DNA from 3 places in the Shewanella sp. GD03713 genome. Region 3 is predicted to be linked to each of the others. Evidence: predicted binding sites of a transcription regulator. Region 3 holds the regulator's gene; each other region holds the start of a gene.

Region 1 (3,284 bases), 1.7 Mb from region 3:
TTACGTTTGCCCTGCATTTTCAGGCTATAACCGACACCTGTCGCTTGCGGGATTTGCGTGGCCAGTGGCGATGAAATGGTTTGGTAGTTTAACGCCGCGCAGCCGTAGTGAATTGGCATTTGGCGACCTTTACCTAAGTCCTTCTCATTGCTGAACATTTGGTTCATAAACTGCTCAGTGGTAAAACCACGGTAACGCAGCGCCGCATGTTCACGATATTGCGCGAGGATCACATCTTCTTGATCAAGCGCCGCGACACTGCCGACGATCGCCGCTTCTTCACCCGTACAGGTCATATAGAAGCTGATCCGTCCCTGACGCTGTGCGCCTAACATACGTTCGTCGAGTACCCGCGTGAATACGCAAGTATCGTAAATTTTGGTGGCTAAGGCTTCATCTATTACAGGCAAAACCGCGGTTTCATAGGTAGTGCCGTCTGCTTGTAGAATTCGAAGGATAGGAATGTGAAGCGATGCCTTATCCAAGAAGCCGACACGGTGCACTGTATCAGTGTTGAGTGTTGCTTTGCTCATATTGTGCTCTTGTTATCTCGTTACGCCATGGAAAATCCACAACGCCTAATTTATACGAATATGCCGGATGAACATTACGTTAACGTAAACTACCTATCAACCGTTGGCACAGTTCAAACGACAACTAATCCCCTGTGGGCATGTATATAATGCTTTACAAAACTAGCGAACATCTGGCGCGACTGAAGGGATCAAGCAAATCACAGTGCGATTGCCGATGGGCACCTTAGCATTGGGGAAGACAATCGCTTCAAATTCCTGTTCGACTTTAATTTCCTGCCCACCCTCTCGGGCCAATACAAAGCCTTTCGGGAACGATCGGAAGTTTTCGACATCGGCCGCGAAGGTAAATTCAAAATCATCAAAATGTTTGTTAATCACCCGACATACTTGATACAGATTCACCTTATCCGCTGAGAATGGCTCAAGCGCTAAGGGTTTGTCTGTGATAAGGCGCATAAACATCTCTTGGGCGGCAATAAAACGCGTCATATCGTTTTGCCCCATGGGATACACCTTACCTAATTCAATGGTAAAGGCATCGGCGCCATACTGCTCGGAGGAAAAATAACTAAAGGTGGTCGTCGGCTCATGGTGAAATAACACAGTATCGACGCCACTGGCCGCTAAAAACATGATTTGCTCGGCGCTGTAAGCCCGGCCGGGACGATAGGGATAAATCGCAAACTTTTCGTGTTTTGATGCCCGCATCGCCGTGTGTAAATCGTAGTGAATACGCTGGCGCCCTGCAGCTGCGCCCTTAAAGAAGCGGTCGACATAAGCTTCTAATTTTTTTGCTCGCACCCGCTCAGGATTGACTAATCCCGGTGGGTTTGAATGCTCGCCACTAAAGAGACGATTCATGTTCTCGTCGATAATGCGAGTGCCGTTATTAATCGCTAAAGGGTTACCAATAAGAAAGAGCGTGCGTTGTTTGGCGATGATTTTTTGTTGGAGAAGCTGTTTGATTAAGGTATTGCAGAGTTCGATGGGGGCGGTTTCATTACCGTGGACACCGCAGGAGAGAATGACATCCTTACCTTGGGCTTGTGCTGGCTCAAAGACGATGACGCCTGTGTTCCACACTTCGACTCGAGTATGTTCCCCTAAGGTGAAACTAAACTCATCCCCGAGGGTTTCAGGATTGGCGAGGGTCAGCGCGAGAAAATCCTTCGAATCTAACAGAGCTTGTAACACAGAATTCTCCTTATAATAGCGTGTCAAAGACGGGAGTGATGGCAATAACTGCCTGTTTCATGGCACTTATCGCTACCCGCCTTAAAAAGCGCATCCATACTAACACAAGTTTTTGGGCCGTTACTCTGTCATTCTGGTCAAACAAGCGCATTTCGCGGCAAACCACAGCATCTTAGCCGCATTTGGTCGACATAGGATTAATTTTGTCGACACACTTGCTTTTAGGGATGAGTTTTATCACAATCCTTAGCCATCTAGACTTCTATCAGGATTTATCATGGCGTTAGCAACTTTCGGTGCCGGCTGTTTTTGGGGCGTGGAGTATTTCTTTAGACAAGTCAACGGCGTGACCAACGCGACCTGCGGCTATATGGGTGGTAATAACGAAGCGACCACCTATGAGGAAGTCAAAAAAGGCAAAACAGGCCATGCTGAAGTCGTGCAAGTGGAATTTGACCCTGCGATTGTCAGCTACGACGAGTTACTGGATGTGTTTTGGAAGAACCACAACCCCACCACGCTCAATATGCAGGGCGGCGATATCGGCACTCAGTACCGCAGTACCATTTTCTTCCATGACCGTGAGCAAAAAGCGACGGCCGAAGCTTCTAAACTGGCCTTTGCCCGGTCGGGCCGCTGGGGATTACGCCACATTGTGACTGAAATTGTACCTTTGCAGCAATTCCATGTTGCAGAGGAATATCATCAAAACTATATCGATAAGAACAACTTACCTAGTTGCCATCTCGAGTATTGATCAAAACCATTTAGCATCTTCGTGAGAGGCTTGGCTTCTCATCGCTACAAATAAAAACGCACTCATAGGATTTCCATGAGTGCGTTTTTTATCGGAAAAACAAAGCTTAAATGCTAGTTCAGGCGCTAAGCGCCTTATCAATCAAGGCCTGTGCGTCCTTAATGATATCGGCAAGATGCTGCTCACTGATAAAGCTCTCACCGTAAATCTTAAATAACGCCTCAGTGCCCGACGGCCGCGCCGCGAACCAACCATTGGCCGTCGTCACTTTAATGCCACCTATCGAGGCGTTGTTACCAGGGGCGTGGGTCAATACGGCATCAATCTTCTCACCCGCCAGCATAGTGGCGTTTAAGGTTTCGGCATTAAGCTTGGCAAATTTGGCTTTGTTCTCAAGGCTGATCGGACTGTCGATACGCTTGTAAAAACTTTGACCGAATTGCGCCACTAATTCTTGATGGCGTTGCCCCGGTGTCTTGCCAGTAACCGCAAGCATTTCGGCCGCAAGCAGTACCAGAATAAAACCGTCTTTGTCGGTACACCAAGTCGTGCCATCACGGCGCAGGAACGCCGCGCCAGCACTCTCCTCACCGCCAAATGCAATAGTTGCCTCGGCTAATCCATCAACGAACCACTTAAAGCCGACAGGGACTTCGAGTAATTTTTTGCCATGGAAGGTACAGATTTTATCGATAAGCGCGCTCGATACCAGTGTTTTGCCGATGGCTAACTGCTCGCTCCATTCGGGTCTGTGGGTCAGCAAATAATCAATTGCTACCGCTAAATAGTGGTTGGGA
Region 2 (3,284 bases), 330 kb from region 3:
GGTGTTGGCCATGGGCTCGTAATGGCCCACATTGCTAGCCCAAGAACAGGATTGGAGTTGTGCGATTAACGGCTTCATTGAGTCTCTGTCTTTTGCCTAGAGTGAAAGCCATCTTGCTGAGAGGAATGGAGCTAGGCAATACATCCTAAGCATAAAAAAACCGCCCTCAGGCGGTTTTTTTGTGCGAAAGCGTGAGCTTAATGCAGATTATAGACCTGCATCGGCGCGCAGTGCGTCAGCTTTATCCGTCGCTTCCCATGGGAACTCGTTACGGCCAAAGTGACCATAAGCGGCGGTAGCTTGATAGATTGGGCGAGCCAGGTTCAACATTTCAGTCAGGCCGTATGGGCGCAGGTCGAAGTGTTGACGGACTAACTTGATTAAGACTTCTTCAGACACTTTACCAGTACCGAAGGTCTCAACGCTGATAGAAGTAGGTTCAGCCACACCGATAGCGTAAGACACTTGGATCTCACAACGGTCAGCCAGACCCGCAGCTACGATGTTTTTCGCTACGTAACGGGCAGCGTAGGCCGCACTACGGTCAACTTTTGATGGGTCTTTACCAGAGAAAGCACCACCACCGTGACGCGCCATACCACCGTAGGTATCTACGATGATCTTACGACCGGTTAAACCACAGTCACCCATTGGCCCACCGATAACGAAACGGCCTGTTGGGTTGATGAAGTATTTAGTGTCTTTGTTCAGCCATTGTGCTGGCAGAACTGGCTTGATGATGGTTTCCATCACGCCTTCGATCAGATCCGCTTGGGCGATGTCTGGGCTGTGCTGAGTAGACAGTACGATCGCATCGATACCAACAATCTTGTTGTCTTCGTAAGCGAAGGTGACTTGGCTTTTCGCATCTGGGCGTAACCATGGCAGAGTGCCATCTTTACGTACTTCAGATTGACGCTTCACTAATGCGTGGGCATAAGTGATAGGCGCTGGCATCAGAATGTCGGTTTCGTTGCTGGCATAACCAAACATTAAACCTTGGTCGCCGGCACCTTGTTCTTTTGGATCGGCACGGTCGACACCTTGGTTGATGTCTGGAGACTGTTTACCAATCGCATTTAATACTGCGCAAGAATCGGCATCGAAGCCCATATCTGAATGGACATAACCAATTTCACGAACCGTTTTACGGGTCAGCTCTTCAATATCAACCCAGGCAGAGGTGGTCACTTCGCCACCTACTAATACCATGCCAGTTTTGACATATGTTTCGCACGCAACACGTGCTTTAGGATCTTGGGCCAGAATCGCATCTAGCACAGCATCAGAAATCTGATCTGCAATCTTATCGGGATGACCTTCTGAGACCGACTCAGAAGTAAACAAGTGCTTTGCCATAGTAGGAAAATCTCGTCGTTAGCAATCAAACGTGTAGAAGCATCTACATCTAGACGGCTATTTTAGTGGAATTTCCCTTGGTTGACACCCCCTAAACTAAATATTTGTGTGTAAAGTGAGGTAAGCCCCAAATCGGGCTGAGTTTGTGGCGCTGGAGTTTCTGCTCTAACTCAATGAATTGATAGTGGTATGTGGTTTTTGCCTTGGATGAGTAGGGCAGGTTATCGCTGAGCTAAGCTCAAACCAAGGTTGTAGCCTGATTGCTATGGGACTCAATGTGACAAAGGATATAACATATTTGAGTTATTGTATTACAAATATGTTTAATGTGTTTTAAGATGAATTAGCCTAAACCTTCAAAGGTGTAATCCACCAGACTGGACAGTGGAATGCAATTTTCGTTTGCGTCGCTTCGCTATGTAGGGGAAAATATGCGTCCAAATTGCCCGCTAGACCCCACAAATTAAGCAGGAGAGAGCATGTCTTCCCGTAAAGTACTCGCCAACGCAATCCGTGCGTTAAGTATGGATGCAGTTCAAAAAGCAAACTCAGGCCACCCTGGCGCCCCAATGGGCATGGCAGATATTGCTGAAGTGCTGTGGAATGATTTCCTTAAGCACAATCCGAACAATCCGAAATGGGTAGATAGAGATCGTTTTATCCTCTCTAACGGTCACGGATCTATGCTGATCTACTCTTTATTACACCTGACTGGCTACGACCTGCCTATCGATGAACTGAAGCAATTCCGTCAGTTACATTCAAAAACTCCGGGTCACCCAGAATACGGTTACACCCCAGGTGTTGAAACCACCACTGGCCCATTAGGGGCGGGGATCAGCAACGCTGTGGGTATGGCGATTGCTGAAAAAACCTTAGCGGCACAGTTTAACCGTGAAGGTCACGAGATTGTTGACCACTACACATACTGTTTCCTCGGCGATGGCTGCTTGATGGAAGGTATTTCTCACGAAGCTTGTTCTCTGGCTGGTACCTTAGGCCTAGGCAAACTGATCGCATTTTGGGATGACAACGGCATCTCTATCGACGGTCATGTTGAAGGCTGGTTTACCGATGACACGCCAAAACGTTTCGAATCATACGGCTGGCATGTGATTGCTAACGTGGATGGTCACGATAGCGATGCGATTCGCGCGGCTATCGAAGCGGCAAAAGCGGTGACCGACAAGCCAACCATGATCTGCTGCAAAACCATTATCGGTTTTGGTTCACCAAACAAATCTGGTAGCCACGATTGCCACGGCGCGCCATTAGGTGATGCGGAAATCGCAGCGGCCCGTGAATTCTTAGGCTGGCCACATGCGCCATTCGACATCCCTGCCGACGTATACGCAGGTTGGGATGCTAAAGATGCCGGTAACGCCCGTGAAGCAGCATGGAACGACAAGTTTGCCGCTTACGCGAAAGCTTACCCAGAACTGGCTGCCGAATACGAGCGCCGTGTTCTGAAAGGTGAATTACCAGCAGATTTCGAAGCCAAAGCACAAGCCTTTATCCAAGAATGCCAAGCGAAAGGCGAAGGCATTGCGAGCCGTAAAGCGTCACAGAACGCGATTGCAGCCTTCGGTGCGGTTCTGCCTGAACTGTTAGGCGGCAGTGCTGACTTAGCGGGTTCTAACCTGACCCTGTGGGCAGGTTCTAAAGGTATTCAAGAAGATCCAGCGGGTAACTACGTGTACTACGGTGTGCGTGAGTTCGGTATGAGCGGCATCATGAACGGTGTGTCACTCCACGGTGGTTTCATCAACTACGGCGCGACTTTCATGATGTTCATGGAATACGCACGTAACGCAGTACGTATGTCTGCGCTGATGGGCATTCAAAACATCTTCGTTTATACCCATGACTCTATCGGTCAAGGTGAAGATGGTCCAACTCACCAACCAGTTGAGCAATTAGCTAAC
Region 3 (3,284 bases):
CGTCCAGAATTCGCTGGGCATTGCTTTGGTGCTCGCGAATGCGTACGGCCAAGGTACGCAGACCGCGCAGGGTTTGATAACTGTCAAAGGCAGACCCAGTTAAACCTAAGGTGTTCGACCACCAATGTAAGGTCTCACCGAGTTGAGGATCTTTGGCGATCACCGCACCGCCCACCACATCGCTGTGACCATTAATGTACTTAGTGGTGGAGTGGATAACGATATCGGCACCGAGTAACAGCGGTTGCTGCAAAATGGGCGAGAGGAAAGTATTGTCCACCACCACTAAAGCACCCACTGCGTGGCTCGCCTTCGCGATAGCTTCGATATCGACGACTCGCAGCAGAGGGTTTGATGGAGTTTCAATCCACACCATCTTAGGTTGCTGGGCGATGGCTTGCTCGAGCGCTTGGGCGTCGGTTTGATCGACCACCAGCAGTTTAAATTGGCCCTTTTTAGCCAAGTTAGTGAATAAACGGTACGAACCGCCGTAACAATCGTGGGGAACCACCAGCAAGTCATCGGGGCCGAGCAAGGTAGTCACTAAAGTAATGGCAGCCATGCCAGTGCAAGTCACCACACCGGTTGCGCCCTTTTCCAGCTTAGCTAAGGTATCACCTAAGATGCTGCGGGTGGGATTGCCGGAACGGCTGTAATCAAATTCGCGAGGATTTTTATGACCATCGAAGGCGTAATTAGTCGACAGGTAAATTGGCGGCACCACCGCGCCATACTGAGTATCGCTTTCGATACCCTGACGCACTGCTAATGTGGCTAATTGACGTTCGGTCACTAATTTGCCTGCGGTCATCGGGAACTCCTAAGTTCGCAAAGAGATGTCTGGACGTCTAAATGTACCTAAGCCCAGTGGTATCGTCAATAGGCGTTAAGACGTTTAGACGTCTAAACATAAAGAAATCTGTTTGCAATCACTAAGAAATAGTAGCAATAATTTGACTGTTATCTGTAAGGGTTTAAAATCTGCCCCGAATTTAGCGTTATAACAGGTGAGTCAATGACTGAATGGAATGGGGAATACATCAGCCCCTATGCTGAACATGGCAAGAAGAATGAACAAGTAAAGAAAATTACTGTGTCTATTCCGCTCAAAGTGCTAAAAGTCCTCACGGATGAACGTACCCGTCGTCAGGTGAACAACCTGCGCCACGCCACCAATAGCGAACTCTTGTGTGAAGCATTTTTGCATGCCTACACCGGCCAGCCTCTGCCTGATGATGCCGATCTGTCGAAAGATAGCCCAGACAGCATTCCCGCCGAAGCGAAACGGTTGATGGACGAGATGGGGATCGAGTGGGAAGATATGGAGTAACGCTTAAGCGTCCAATATCCTACTTATCATTAGGGATCGTTAATACTCATCTTGCCTGATGGGTTAGAGTAACGATCCCTATTTTGTTTTGATGGAATCCTATGTTCTCCTTGATAGATCCACAAACGCTCGCCATTGCGTCTGTGATTGTGTTTTTAGGTGCCCTCACCCAGAGTCTGATTGGCTTTGGTCTTGCCGTGGTGGCGAGCCCGTTGCTGTATATTGTCGACCCCGAATTAGTGCCCGCCCCCGTGATTGTGATGGGTTTTTCCATCGCCCTACTCACCCTACTGCGTGAACGCGGCCATTTAGAATTCAATGGTTTGCAATATGCGCTTATCGGTCGAGTACCCGGAGGTTTTATCGGTGCCAGCCTGTTGCTGTTTGCGCCGCAGCCGATTCTTGGTCTGGCGATTGCTGGCATTGTGGCAGTCGCCGTGGTGCTGAGCCTGTATAAATTGACTCTTCCCGTGAACAAAGCAACCCTGTTTGGCGCGGGCGTAGTATCGGGGATCTTTGGCAATATTGCCGCCATTGGTGGCCCACCGATGGCGATTCTGTTGGCGGGTAAGGATGCCTCCAAATTTCGCGCCGCACTGTCGGCCTTCTTTATCTTCAGCTCGACCATAGCCCTAGTCATTCTTGGGGTGACGGGCCTACTCGAAATCAAGCATTTGTGGTTATCACTGATGCTACTGCCCTCAGTGTTTTTAGGCTATTTAGTGGCGGGCAAACTGGTGGGGAATGTGGATAAACACAAGACCAAGATGGCAACCTTAGCCCTCTGCGCTATCAGTGCTTTAGTGCTCACGGTGAAATCAGTGATTGAGCTATTGCCGCAATAATTACCGCAATAATTACCGCAATGAAATCCTGCTAATCGCCCCATAAAAAAAGCACCGTTAATCGGTGCTTTTTGCTTGCTGGGATATGTGATTTACCCATAGATATTGCCATTAACCAATGGCACTAACTTAGATAGCTTTGTCCCGCATACACAATAAAGTGTCTCAGTGCTAACACGCCGGTTAAGCTGGCGCAGGCCACCATGATCATTGCCCCCTTGCTATGGCGCGTCGCGGTCGGCAACAGCATAAACAACAGCGGAATACCAAAACCAATCCCGACCACGCCAATCCAGAATACGCTCGCCCACACGCCAGAGGTGAGTGATGCTAGCGCCGCAGCTGCCGCTCCGCCCTTAAAGTACAAGGCGCAGAACAACATAAACAGGAACATGATTTCGATTGCCATCACTGGCAGCTCTAAGCCATGCATTTTGGCTAAGGCCTTGTCGTGGCTATCGGTCTTGAACATCACCAGCGCCAGCACCGCATTAGCCGCCGCGCCCGCCGATAAACCAGAGACTAAAAACAGCGCTGGCAATACCGCAGTGTTCAACATCGGATAGGCATTCATGGCCGAAATTAAGAAGCCAGTATAAGCACCTACGCCAATCGCAAGGATAAACAGCAGCACTTCAATCGGTTTTCTAAAGGGCATCAGCAGCTTAGCGATAGGCACGAGGAAACCTAAGCCCCACTTTGGCAGCTCATCGCGCAGCACAAGAATCGCGTAGGCAAATGCTAAGGGTGAATAAGCCAGTAGTGCTAAGACACCAATCGCCATTACAGACTGGAAGTTATAGTTGATTAAAATCAGCCAAAAATGGAAAGGCTTCGTTAAATCAAACACTAAACATGCCAAGCCTAGGCAAATGGCCACTGGGCCAATAATCGCAGCGGCCTTGAGAATACTCGTCTCACCCTGCGCTTGCTCCTTATTAAACCAACGCAGGCCAATGCCAATCAGCAAACTTCCGGCGGATAAGCCCGCCATAAACAGATACACGGCGATGATCCAATGCCAAGTGACGGGATCATATTGCGCCATATCGCCCCAAGTATTGTTCATAATCAAATCCCCCCTCTTTTGGTAGGAACGCGATATACCC

The links. Region 3 encodes MetJ, which represses methionine synthesis genes. Its sites were predicted from a motif close to TAGACGTCTAGACGTCTA; they were not measured.
Region 1: a site for MetJ is predicted at 1,978-1,995, ahead of msrA (peptide-methionine (S)-S-oxide reductase MsrA). Genes of this name have one in related genera too.
Region 2: a site for MetJ is predicted at 1,402-1,419, ahead of metK (methionine adenosyltransferase). Genes of this name have one in related genera too.

The regions. Positions count from the first base shown of each region.
Region 1 is NZ_JAOCIW010000001.1:2,497,212-2,500,495, forward strand. It holds gene N5E87_RS11055 (thiamine pyrophosphate-dependent dehydrogenase E1 component subunit alpha) at 1-533, opposite strand, end outside; gene astE (succinylglutamate desuccinylase) at 696-1,730, opposite strand; gene msrA (peptide-methionine (S)-S-oxide reductase MsrA) at 2,008-2,487, shown strand; gene pgm (phosphoglucomutase (alpha-D-glucose-1,6-bisphosphate-dependent)) at 2,606-3,284, opposite strand, start outside.
Region 2 is NZ_JAOCIW010000001.1:3,878,205-3,881,488, reverse strand. It holds gene N5E87_RS17020 (hypothetical protein) at 1-78, opposite strand, end outside; gene metK (methionine adenosyltransferase) at 208-1,359, opposite strand; gene tkt (transketolase) at 1,839-3,284, shown strand, end outside.
Region 3 is NZ_JAOCIW010000001.1:4,209,844-4,213,127, forward strand. It holds gene metB (cystathionine gamma-synthase) at 1-793, opposite strand, end outside; gene metJ (met regulon transcriptional regulator MetJ) at 1,016-1,330, shown strand; gene N5E87_RS18440 (sulfite exporter TauE/SafE family protein) at 1,432-2,175, shown strand; gene nrfD (NrfD/PsrC family molybdoenzyme membrane anchor subunit) at 2,300-3,244, opposite strand; gene N5E87_RS18450 (4Fe-4S dicluster domain-containing protein) at 3,247-3,284, opposite strand, start outside.